DNA from 2 places in the Acinetobacter sp. TR3 genome. Region 2 is predicted to be linked to the other one. Evidence: predicted binding sites of a transcription regulator. Region 2 holds the regulator's gene; the other holds the start of a gene.

The links. Region 2 encodes PhoB, which activates phosphate uptake and scavenging genes when phosphate is short. Its sites were predicted from a motif close to TGTCATNAANCTGTCATAA; they were not measured.
Region 1: the regulator PhoB is predicted to act here: its motif matches at 2,014-2,032, upstream of O1449_RS07720 (porin).

The regions. Positions count from the first base shown of each region.
Region 1 covers NZ_CP114264.1:1,635,886-1,640,678, forward strand. The annotation lists gene O1449_RS07705 (NAD(P)-dependent oxidoreductase) at 1-461, shown strand, start outside; gene O1449_RS07710 (YARHG domain-containing protein) at 1,147-1,416, shown strand; gene O1449_RS07715 (HIT family protein) at 1,504-1,917, shown strand; gene O1449_RS07720 (porin) at 2,169-3,335, shown strand; gene O1449_RS07725 (YidB family protein) at 3,395-4,021, opposite strand; gene O1449_RS07730 (DUF6231 family protein) at 4,180-4,641, opposite strand; gene O1449_RS07735 (DUF2797 domain-containing protein) at 4,680-4,793, shown strand, end outside.
Region 2 covers NZ_CP114264.1:3,146,812-3,151,604, forward strand. The annotation lists gene O1449_RS15100 (MATE family efflux transporter) at 1-12, shown strand, start outside; gene O1449_RS15105 (SDR family NAD(P)-dependent oxidoreductase) at 77-904, opposite strand; gene O1449_RS15110 (TetR/AcrR family transcriptional regulator) at 1,210-1,887, shown strand; gene phoB (phosphate regulon transcriptional regulator PhoB) at 2,138-2,848, shown strand; gene phoR (phosphate regulon sensor histidine kinase PhoR) at 2,857-4,215, shown strand; gene O1449_RS15125 (DUF2147 domain-containing protein) at 4,338-4,793, shown strand, end outside.

The DNA.
Region 1 (4,793 bases), 1.5 Mb from region 2:
CTTTTGAACGTGCCTATCCTGCAATGGCAGCCGTTGGAAAATTGATTCAGCATGTCGGCAATTCAGGTGCAGGCTTTGCAGTAAAAGCCATCAACAATATGTTGCTTGCTGTCAATTTATGGTCAGTTGCCGAGGGATTTACCACATTAAAGGCGCATGGTGTAAACCTAGATGCAGCTTTGAATTGTATTAATGCTTCTAGTGGCAAAAGTCTCGTGACGGAAAATATCTTCCCTCAACGTGTGTTGAGTCGTGAATTTCCATGCACCTTTGCCTTGCCCTTATTGGCAAAAGATACAGGGATTGCCTTAGACTTAGTACATGATGCAAAGCTTCCAGCGCCTATCCTCGCCTTAACCCAGAGTTTGATTCAAGCAGCAAACCTTACTGCAGAACCGAATAGTGACTTTTCTTCTGCTGTCAAAATTTATGAAGAGTGGACGAAAATTATACTAAAGTAAAAAGCTCAAGGTATAGGTGAGTTGGAATGGGAGAACAGGTTGTTATATTATAGTAGCCCTATTCTCCTATCTTAATCTAACTTTAGTTAGCGATTTTCCAAAATAACACTTCTAATTTAAATTCTGATTTCACTAGAAATGCACACATAAACAATGATATACCAATTACAATAATCATATTGTCTTTAAATGTAATCCCAAAACCGAATATTATGATGGATACGACAAGAATTGCATAAAAAGCGATTGCAGCAACTTTTTCATTCAATCTCACAGTCACCACCCCAAAAAGAAGAATCATTCTCAGTAATTGCAATAAGCATACAATAATATACTTAAATTTATATGACAATTTAGAAATTCTTTGGATGATTTTTGCCGTTATTAGATTCTATTTTAAAACACTGATTCTTTGTACTATAGCTATTTTCTCTAACTTATGAAAAAGTAAGATTAAAATCTCTATAATTAGTTTTTAATGACTTTTAATATAAACTATTGATATATAAGATATTTATGTGTTGTGTGAATGAATTATGGATAAAAATTACACTCCAATAATACAGTTTCATTGAAATTTCATTGATAAACCGTATATTAGTAGTTGAACTTAAGTCAAATCGTGAAAATAGACATATTTTCTTAATTTCTTTGAGTTCATGCCTTTTAACTAGAGGAATACCTCATGAATAAGTTTGCGGTTGCAGTTTTTGCTGGATTGGTAAGCCTTACAGGTTTTAACCTTCAAGCAGCTACACCAGAACAAGAATGTAAAAAGTTGCAAGATGACTATAATCTCATCTATGCATCTAAAGGATTTTGTTTTAAAGATGCAGATGCCAAGGCTAAATATGGTAATGAAAACTGCCATACAACAAAGCCTAAATTTTCTGACAGAGAGCAACAACGCTTAGATGAAATTAAAGAGCGTCAAAAAGAATTAAATTGCAAATAAAAGCCTTATTTTTAAGTCTTAGCAGTTTATTTTCTATTATTGTCTGAAAAGCAAAATTTCTCATCTCATTATATTAAAGGACTAATCATGGCGTACGATGACCAAAATATTTTTGCAAGAATCTTAAGAGGCGAACTACCTGCAATCAAAATCTATGAAGATGATCAGGTTCTCGCTTTTATGGATATTATGCCTCAAGCAGATGGTCATGCTTTAGTTATTCCTAAAACACCTGCTGTTACTTTGATGGATTTACCTGCTGATGCAGCAGCCTATACGATTCAAATTGTTCAAAAGATAGCTAAAGCAATTGAAACCGCTTTAGATGCTAAAGGGATCGTACTAATGCAACTTTCAGGAGCTGCAGCTGGGCAAACAGTTCCACATGTGCACTTTCATTTGATTCCTAGCTCAGTTCATGAACTTGGTCGTCATGCAGCACAAATGGGTGATCAGGAAATGATTAAAGCCTTTGCTGAAAAGATTAAAGCAGTGCTGTAAGCAAAAAATTATCTAAATGATGGGGCTTTTCGCCCCATTTTTATTTATTAAATATATAAAAATCAAGAACAAATATAATTATTACTAAATATGAATCGTCATCAAACTGTCATTTTTCTTTCACTTATCTGTCACAAAGTTTGCCGATACTGCATACAAGTCAGTGAGCTGTGTAACTTTATGTACACAAGCAAGCTTATAACAGTAACTAAGGCATCAGCCATTTACAAAAAGTGTTTGGAGAAATCTCAATGAAAAAATTGCTTCTTGCTGCTACTGTAGCAACTTTAGCCATGAATGCAGCGCAAGCAGCACCTACATTGTATGGTAAGCTCAATGTGACTTTAGATCAAATCGACAAAAATGGCTTTAAAGATGAAAGCGTAACAAAAATTAACTCAAATGCTTCTCGTCTTGGTGTGAAAGGTGATGAAAAATTAACGAATGATTTATCAGCAGTTTATTTAGCTGAATGGCAAGTAAATACTGACGGTGATGGTACAGATCTTGGTATGCGTAACCGTTACATTGGCCTTAAAGCTGATGGTATTGCAACGTTGAAAGTTGGTCGTTTTGATTCTTACTTAAAAACTGCTGCTGGAAATAACCAAGATATTTTCAACGATCACAACGAACTAGATATGACTGCTATTTTAGCTGGTGAAGATCGTTTAAATAACGTAATCGGTTTTGAAACTGATAAGAAATTACTTGGTGGTTTAGCATTTAACATCATGTTCCAGCAAGGTGAAAATGCAGCAACATCTGCAACTACAAAAACATCTACAACTTCAACAGCTGGCGTTACTAAAGAAATAACTGTAGTTACAAACTATGGTTTAAAAGATGCGCGTGATGGTTTTGGTGATGGTGTTTCAGCATCTTTAACGTATGAAAATAAAGATGTCGGTTTAGCTGCGGCAGTTGCTGCAAACCGTGCTGTAGCAACTAAATTTAGTGCACATAACTTAACTGGCGTTTATGCTGATGCCGTTCGTGTTACAGGCTCTTTAGACTTTACCCCAATTGGTGTTGATGGTTTGGTATTTGGCGCATTATGGCAAACAGCTAAGCCTACAGATGATGTTGTGGCTGTCATCACAACGACTAAAGAAACTGGGAAACCAGACACAGTCACTAATAATTCATTTAAAGGCTTAAAAGAAAATGCTTTTGGTGTAACGGCTGCATATATCATCCCTTCTACACCAGTGAAGTTAAAAGCAGAATATATCTCTGCGAAAACTGAAGCTGATGGTCGTGATGATCGTAAACAAGATCTTTATGGTTTAGGTGCAGATTACCAGATGAATAAACAAGCTCGTTTCTACGGTGTTGTTGCTCAACAAAAAATTGACTGGCAGAAAGACAACAACAAGAAAACTGTTATTGGTTTAGGTATGGAATATAACTTCTAATCAGAAGTTTATTTCAAATGTTAAATAAAAGGGCGTTTCGCCCTTTTATTTTTCTATACTTATCTTTTAAAAAAACCACTCACCAAATTCAATACTTGTTGAATATCTTGATTTGCTTCTTGGGGATTGGTATTACTTCCTTGCGGAGTCAAAGAATCAATCACTTGAGGTAATACAGACGCAATCGCACTGTAAATTTCTTGCTTTGGCGCTTGTGCTTGTTGAGCAACCTGTTCGATATCTTGATCATCAAATAAGCTTTGAATATTTTGGGTTGGAACATCTTGAGCATTTACTTGTTGAGGATCGACCCAGCTCTGTACCTGATTGGATAAACCTGTACTTTTTAGCTTATCTAATGCCCCTTGTAAGCCCCCCTGTTTTTGAATCCAAGCAAGAACCAACGGCAATACGGCTATTAATAATGTTTGGGCTGTGTTCCCACTAGTATTACTATTTGTCTGAGATGTATTGTTATTCGTACTACCTAACTGACCCAAAACTGAACCTAGGATTCCACCTAAACCACTTTGCGGCTGATTTTGATTATTTTGTTGTTGACCACTAAGTTGCCCTAAAACAGAGCCTAAAATTCCACCTAAACCACCACTATTTTGCCCAGATTGTTGCTGACCGCCTAAAGCCTGTTTCGCTAAAATCTCTACGATATTTGTCAAATCTGTCATGGTTTTTATATTCCAGTTAGAATTATTTATTCGAAAAGCATACGCTGCTTTTCAACATGAAAACAAAGTTAAAGTGTTAAAATTTGCAAGAACATTTCATCAGTTTATTATTATTTTATAACTGCGGCTTATTCAGAGCCGCAGTAAACTCTAAGAAATCACCAACGAAATTTATTCCAATTTTCTGGATTTGCCCAAAATTTAGAGTTAAACCAATCAGGAACATGTTTGTAAGTTAAAATATTGAATTGCCATAGAGCAAAATCACTATCATGAGTAGTTTTATCAATAAGTTGAGTAAAACCTAGTGAACGCAATAGCTTTTCATCGTTTCGTTTACTAACAACAACAATCCTTTTTGCCATTAAGTCGCGTAACTTCACTAAAAGCTGCGCTTTATGTGTTTCAGTGATGTTTTGCATTTGCTCTGTATCAAATAATACAAAACCTAAATCATAACGTTGTGTAAATGGCAGATTTAAAAAGTCAGTTACGTTAAAATGATGCCATTGAATTTCAGCATTTTGATCAATTTGCTGACCGATACAAAGTGCAGTATGAATGGGCTGTTCTTTAGATAAATCTTCTAGCATAGAAGTGATGACATTTTGTTCAGCCATAACTGCAACCCTTGATTGAGAAAGATGAGAGTTTATTGATGGAACTACAAGGCATTTGTCACAAAATGCACGCAGCGCTCAAAACGCATAGTGTAACTGATCAACCAACCAGCAAGGCAAATGTTGAATATAAATTTATATTAGATCGTTCA
Region 2 (4,793 bases):
GTCCTTATTTAAAAACTTCTTTGATCCTCAAATAAAAAAGCCATTCTCTAAGAATGGCTTTTTTTATGCTTGAAACTTACATCATTTTCGTTGCAAGTGCAGCAATACGTTGATAACCCGTCGGGAATAGACGTTGGAAAGAATCCACAATACGAGCATCTGTTCCAATTAGCAGACGGCGTTTATCTTTCAATACTGCATTTAAAATCTGACGAGCAGCTTCTTCTGGCGGTGTACGTAAAAATTTATCAAACTGCTTGATCGATTTATTTGGATCCATGCCCAAGCTCTTTAAGCTGTCATTCATTTTAGCAGCTTTTGCGATATTGGTACGGATACCACCTGGGTGTACGCAAAGAGAACTTACGCCACTCTTTTCAATATCAAGTTCTTGACGTAATGATTCAGTAAAACCACGTACCGCAAATTTTGTTGCATTGTATGCAGATTGTGTTGGTTGCGAAGTTAAACCAAAAATACTTGAGATATTAATGATATGACCATCTTTGGTTTGCTTAATGAATGGTAAGAATTCTTTGGTGCCGTAAACCACGCCCCAGAAGTTAATTCCCACGATCCACTCTAAATCTTCATAGCTTGCGCCTTCAACAGTTGAGCCAAGTGCCACACCTGCGTTATTGAAAATCATATTCACTGAGCCATGATCTTGAACAGTTTCTTGCGCCCATTGCTTCACCGCTTCACGGTTAGACACATCAAGCACTTTGGTCGTTACTGTGATTGGGTTCTGTTTTACCAACTCAACAGTTTGCGCTAATCCTTTCTCATTGATATCGCTCAATGACAAATGGCAACCTTGTTTAGCCAATAAAATTGCCAATTGTTGTCCAATCCCAGAACCTGCACCTGTGATCGCTGCGACTTTATTTTTAAAATTTTTCATTGCCTATCCTTTGTATTGCGAATGATATGCACACATTTGTCTTGATCATGTGCAGTTTAAGCTATAACCAATATAATTTTGACAATATGGGTTGTCAATATAGTACACTACAGCTTTAAGACAAATGGCAATAACCAACATATTACTTGTCATATTAGGTCTATTTACATTTCATGACGTAAGATGTTTAGACACGATGAAATAAGTTTTACGAAATTTAGTTATTCTAAATTCGCAAGACCTGTTTAAAATGCAAATAAATCTTAGATATACGATTTAAAGACTTTTTAGGGAACGGTTTTTCCATGGCAACTGAAGATCTAGCGACACGCAAGAAAAATAATACCGAAGCGAAAGAGCGTCAGTTTAAAGGTCTCTCTTTAACTGAACGCAAAGAAGTTCGCCGCGAAAAGTTGATTGAAGCAGGCATTGCAACCTATGGTACACAGGGTTTTTTTTCGGTCACTGTCAAAGATGTCTGTAATGAGGCGAAGCTGACTGAGCGTTATTTTTATGAATCATTTAAGAAAAGTGAGGAACTTTTCCAAACGGTATTCTTAAGAATGATTGGCAAAATGCAAAATTGTTTAACCCAAGCCGTGCTGATGGCTGCGCCTGAACCTAAGAATATGGTCACGGCAGGTTTATCCGCATTATTAAGCGCAATTAAAGATGACCCTCGTATGGCACGAATTATTTATATCGATGCCATGTTGGTACAAGATTTACATAATCAGGCGACGATTCAAGAAACCTTGACTCAATTTGACCGAATTATCCAAGCTTTCGTGATGATTACCATGCCGAATGCACCTCAAAGTGGTGAAGAAGTTTCATTAATGGCAACAGGTTTAAATGGTTATGTGACGCATATTATTATTCGTTGGGTTTCCGAAGGTTTTAAACAGCCCTTAGAAGATGTGTTATCTGCTTGTTGTGCTGTTTTTTTATCATTTATTGAAACCACCTCACAAAAAAATTAAAATCCTTTTACAGTTTTGTGACGAACACAATAAAAAGGTTTCAATGGTATTAACCAAATGAATTGATTTGTTTTATTTACAAACAACTTGTCATCATTTGGTCACTACTCTGCCCTAGAATTGTCACAATTTATTGCTAAATTCGACTTTATTAACTCTTTTGCAATGATATTGTCATAATTAATCTTTGTAATAAGCCTGTCATAACAACAAAACGGTTCACCGTTACAGATTTTAAGGGTATTGCGCAGTGAAAGATGACTATATTTTAATTGTCGATGATGAGCTACCGATCCGCGAAATGATCCATACCTCTTTGGATATGGCAGGCTTCCAATGTTTACAAGCTGAGGATGCCAAACAAGCGCATCAGATTATCGTCGATCAGCGTCCTGCTCTTATTTTGCTGGATTGGATGCTACCGGGTGGTGTCAGTGGTGTAGATCTATGCCGTCGCCTCAAACGTGATGAAAACTTGGCAGAGATTCCTGTGATCATGCTCACTGCACGTGGTGAAGAAGACCATAAAGTGCAAGGACTTGATGCAGGTGCAGATGATTATATGACCAAACCATTCTCTACACGTGAATTGGTTTCTCGTATCAAAGCTGTGTTGCGTCGTGCAAATGCACTCAGTGGCGAGAAAGTCATTGATGCTAATGGCTTAATGCTCGACCCAGTCAGCCAGCGTGTGAGCTTTGGTAACAGTATTCTCGATATGGGTCCAACCGAATATCGTTTATTGGCTTTCTTTATGACACACCCTGAACGTGCGTATACACGTGCACAATTACTGGATCAAGTGTGGGGCGGTAATGTCTATATCGAAGACCGAACCATTGACGTGCATATCCGACGTTTACGCAAAGTCTTAGAACCTTTTGGCGTAGATCGTTTTGTACAAACAGTACGTGGCACAGGCTATCGTTTTTCTACACGAGCTGATTTAGCAGCAGGTTAAAATCCTTTATGTATGAACCTTATCCCGTCCCTGAACTGGCACGTGAACATCAACGTTTCCGTGACAGCAATTTATGGACGTTTGCAAAACAAGATCTAAGACTGCTACTTTTTTTCTTATTGATTGCGAGCTTAATTGGATTCGGGGTTGGATACTTTTGGAGCTGTATTTTTGTCGCGTTCGTCGTTTTTTTTATACTCCAACTCCGCTCACTGTATTTAGTCAATGAGTGGATTTCAAATCGTCCCTATGATGTTCCCCCAAATCTAAGCGGTATTTGGGGTGCATTATTATTTAATGTCTATCGAGCGCAGCGACAAGAACGTATCGTTCAAGCCGAAATGGTAGGTTTGATTGATCGTGCTCAATCATCTCTGGTTGCATTGGCGGAAGCTGTTGTTTTGATTGATGACCAACATCAGATTGAATGGTGGAATCCTGCTGCCGAGAAGTTATTGGGCATCAATCCTTTGGATCGTGGACGTAATTTACTGGCTATTTTGCGTCAACCCAGTTTTATTGAATATTTTAATCATATCGATCAAGCACCTGATGGTATCCGTCTACAGGCTCAAATGGACGAAGACCGATATGTGCAAGTCAAATTAACTCGCTTTGGTGGCGAAAGTCGCTTATTGGTGGCGTATGACACCACTCGCGTACATAATCTTGAACAAATGCGTAAAGACTTCGTGGACAACATTTCTCATGAATTACGTACACCTCTCACCGTACTGAGTGGTTATATCGAAACATTTATCGATCAAGATGACATTACTCCTCGCTGGAAACGTGCTTTCACTCAAATGCAATCACAAACCAAACGTATGAATGCATTGGTGAATGATTTATTGCTTTTATCCAATTTAGAAAACAATAAAAAAGTCGCAAAAAATCAAATTATTGACATGGCAAATTTGATGAATCAATTATTTGATGATGCGCGTGCTTATAATCTCGATTATGGTCATACTTTAAATTTAGATATCGACAGTCATTGTGATTTAATCGGCTCTGATATGGAAATTGCTAGTGCGTTTAGTAATTTAATCACCAATGCAATTAAATACACGCCGAAAGGCGGCATTATTACGATTGGCTGGCATGAAGATGGCGATCACGCTTACTTTACCGTACAAGACAATGGAATTGGCATTAATCCAAAACATCTACCCCGTTTAACTGAGCGTTTTTATCGTGTTGACAGCGCACGTAGCCGTCAGACAGGGGGAACAGGTTTAGGCTTAGCAATTGTCAAACATGTTTTAATGCAACATGGTGCCCATTTAGAAATTAGCTCCAAAGAAAACGAAGGCTCAACCTTTACCGCTGTCTTTCCCAAAGAACGTTTGTATCGTATAGGTTAAAATAGAGGGAGCTAAAATTGCTCCCTAAATATTTAATATTACAATTTAATTACAATAATAATATAATAATATTCTGATTAATTTCACCGCTTACACATTCTTCTTTAGACGTAATATATTTTATGAATTCTCATTTCTTTCGTAGTTTCGCCTTTCTCCTAGGCTTAAGTAGTTCATTTTCAGCGATCGCAATGCCTACTGATCCATTGATCGGTACTTGGAAAGTGGTAGATGAACGGAGTGGTTCTTATCTATCGGATATTGTGATCAGACGTAATTCTAAAACTGAACAATACAGTGCTGTCATTGTGAAAATGTATCCTCAAGGCAAAGAGGCGATTCCTACACTATGCACCCCTTGTACTGGTGCTTTAAAAAATCAGCCGATTATTGGTATGGAAGTACTGAGTAATCTTAAAATGCTGAATCTAAATGAAGAATTTGGACAAGGTGTATGGATCAATCCTTATGATGGATATAAATATAGTTTGAATGCGCGTTTAAGCAAAACAGGTAAAATGCTCACAATAAATGCAAAAAACCCGAATAATAATACGTTTAGAAATATGACGTGGATT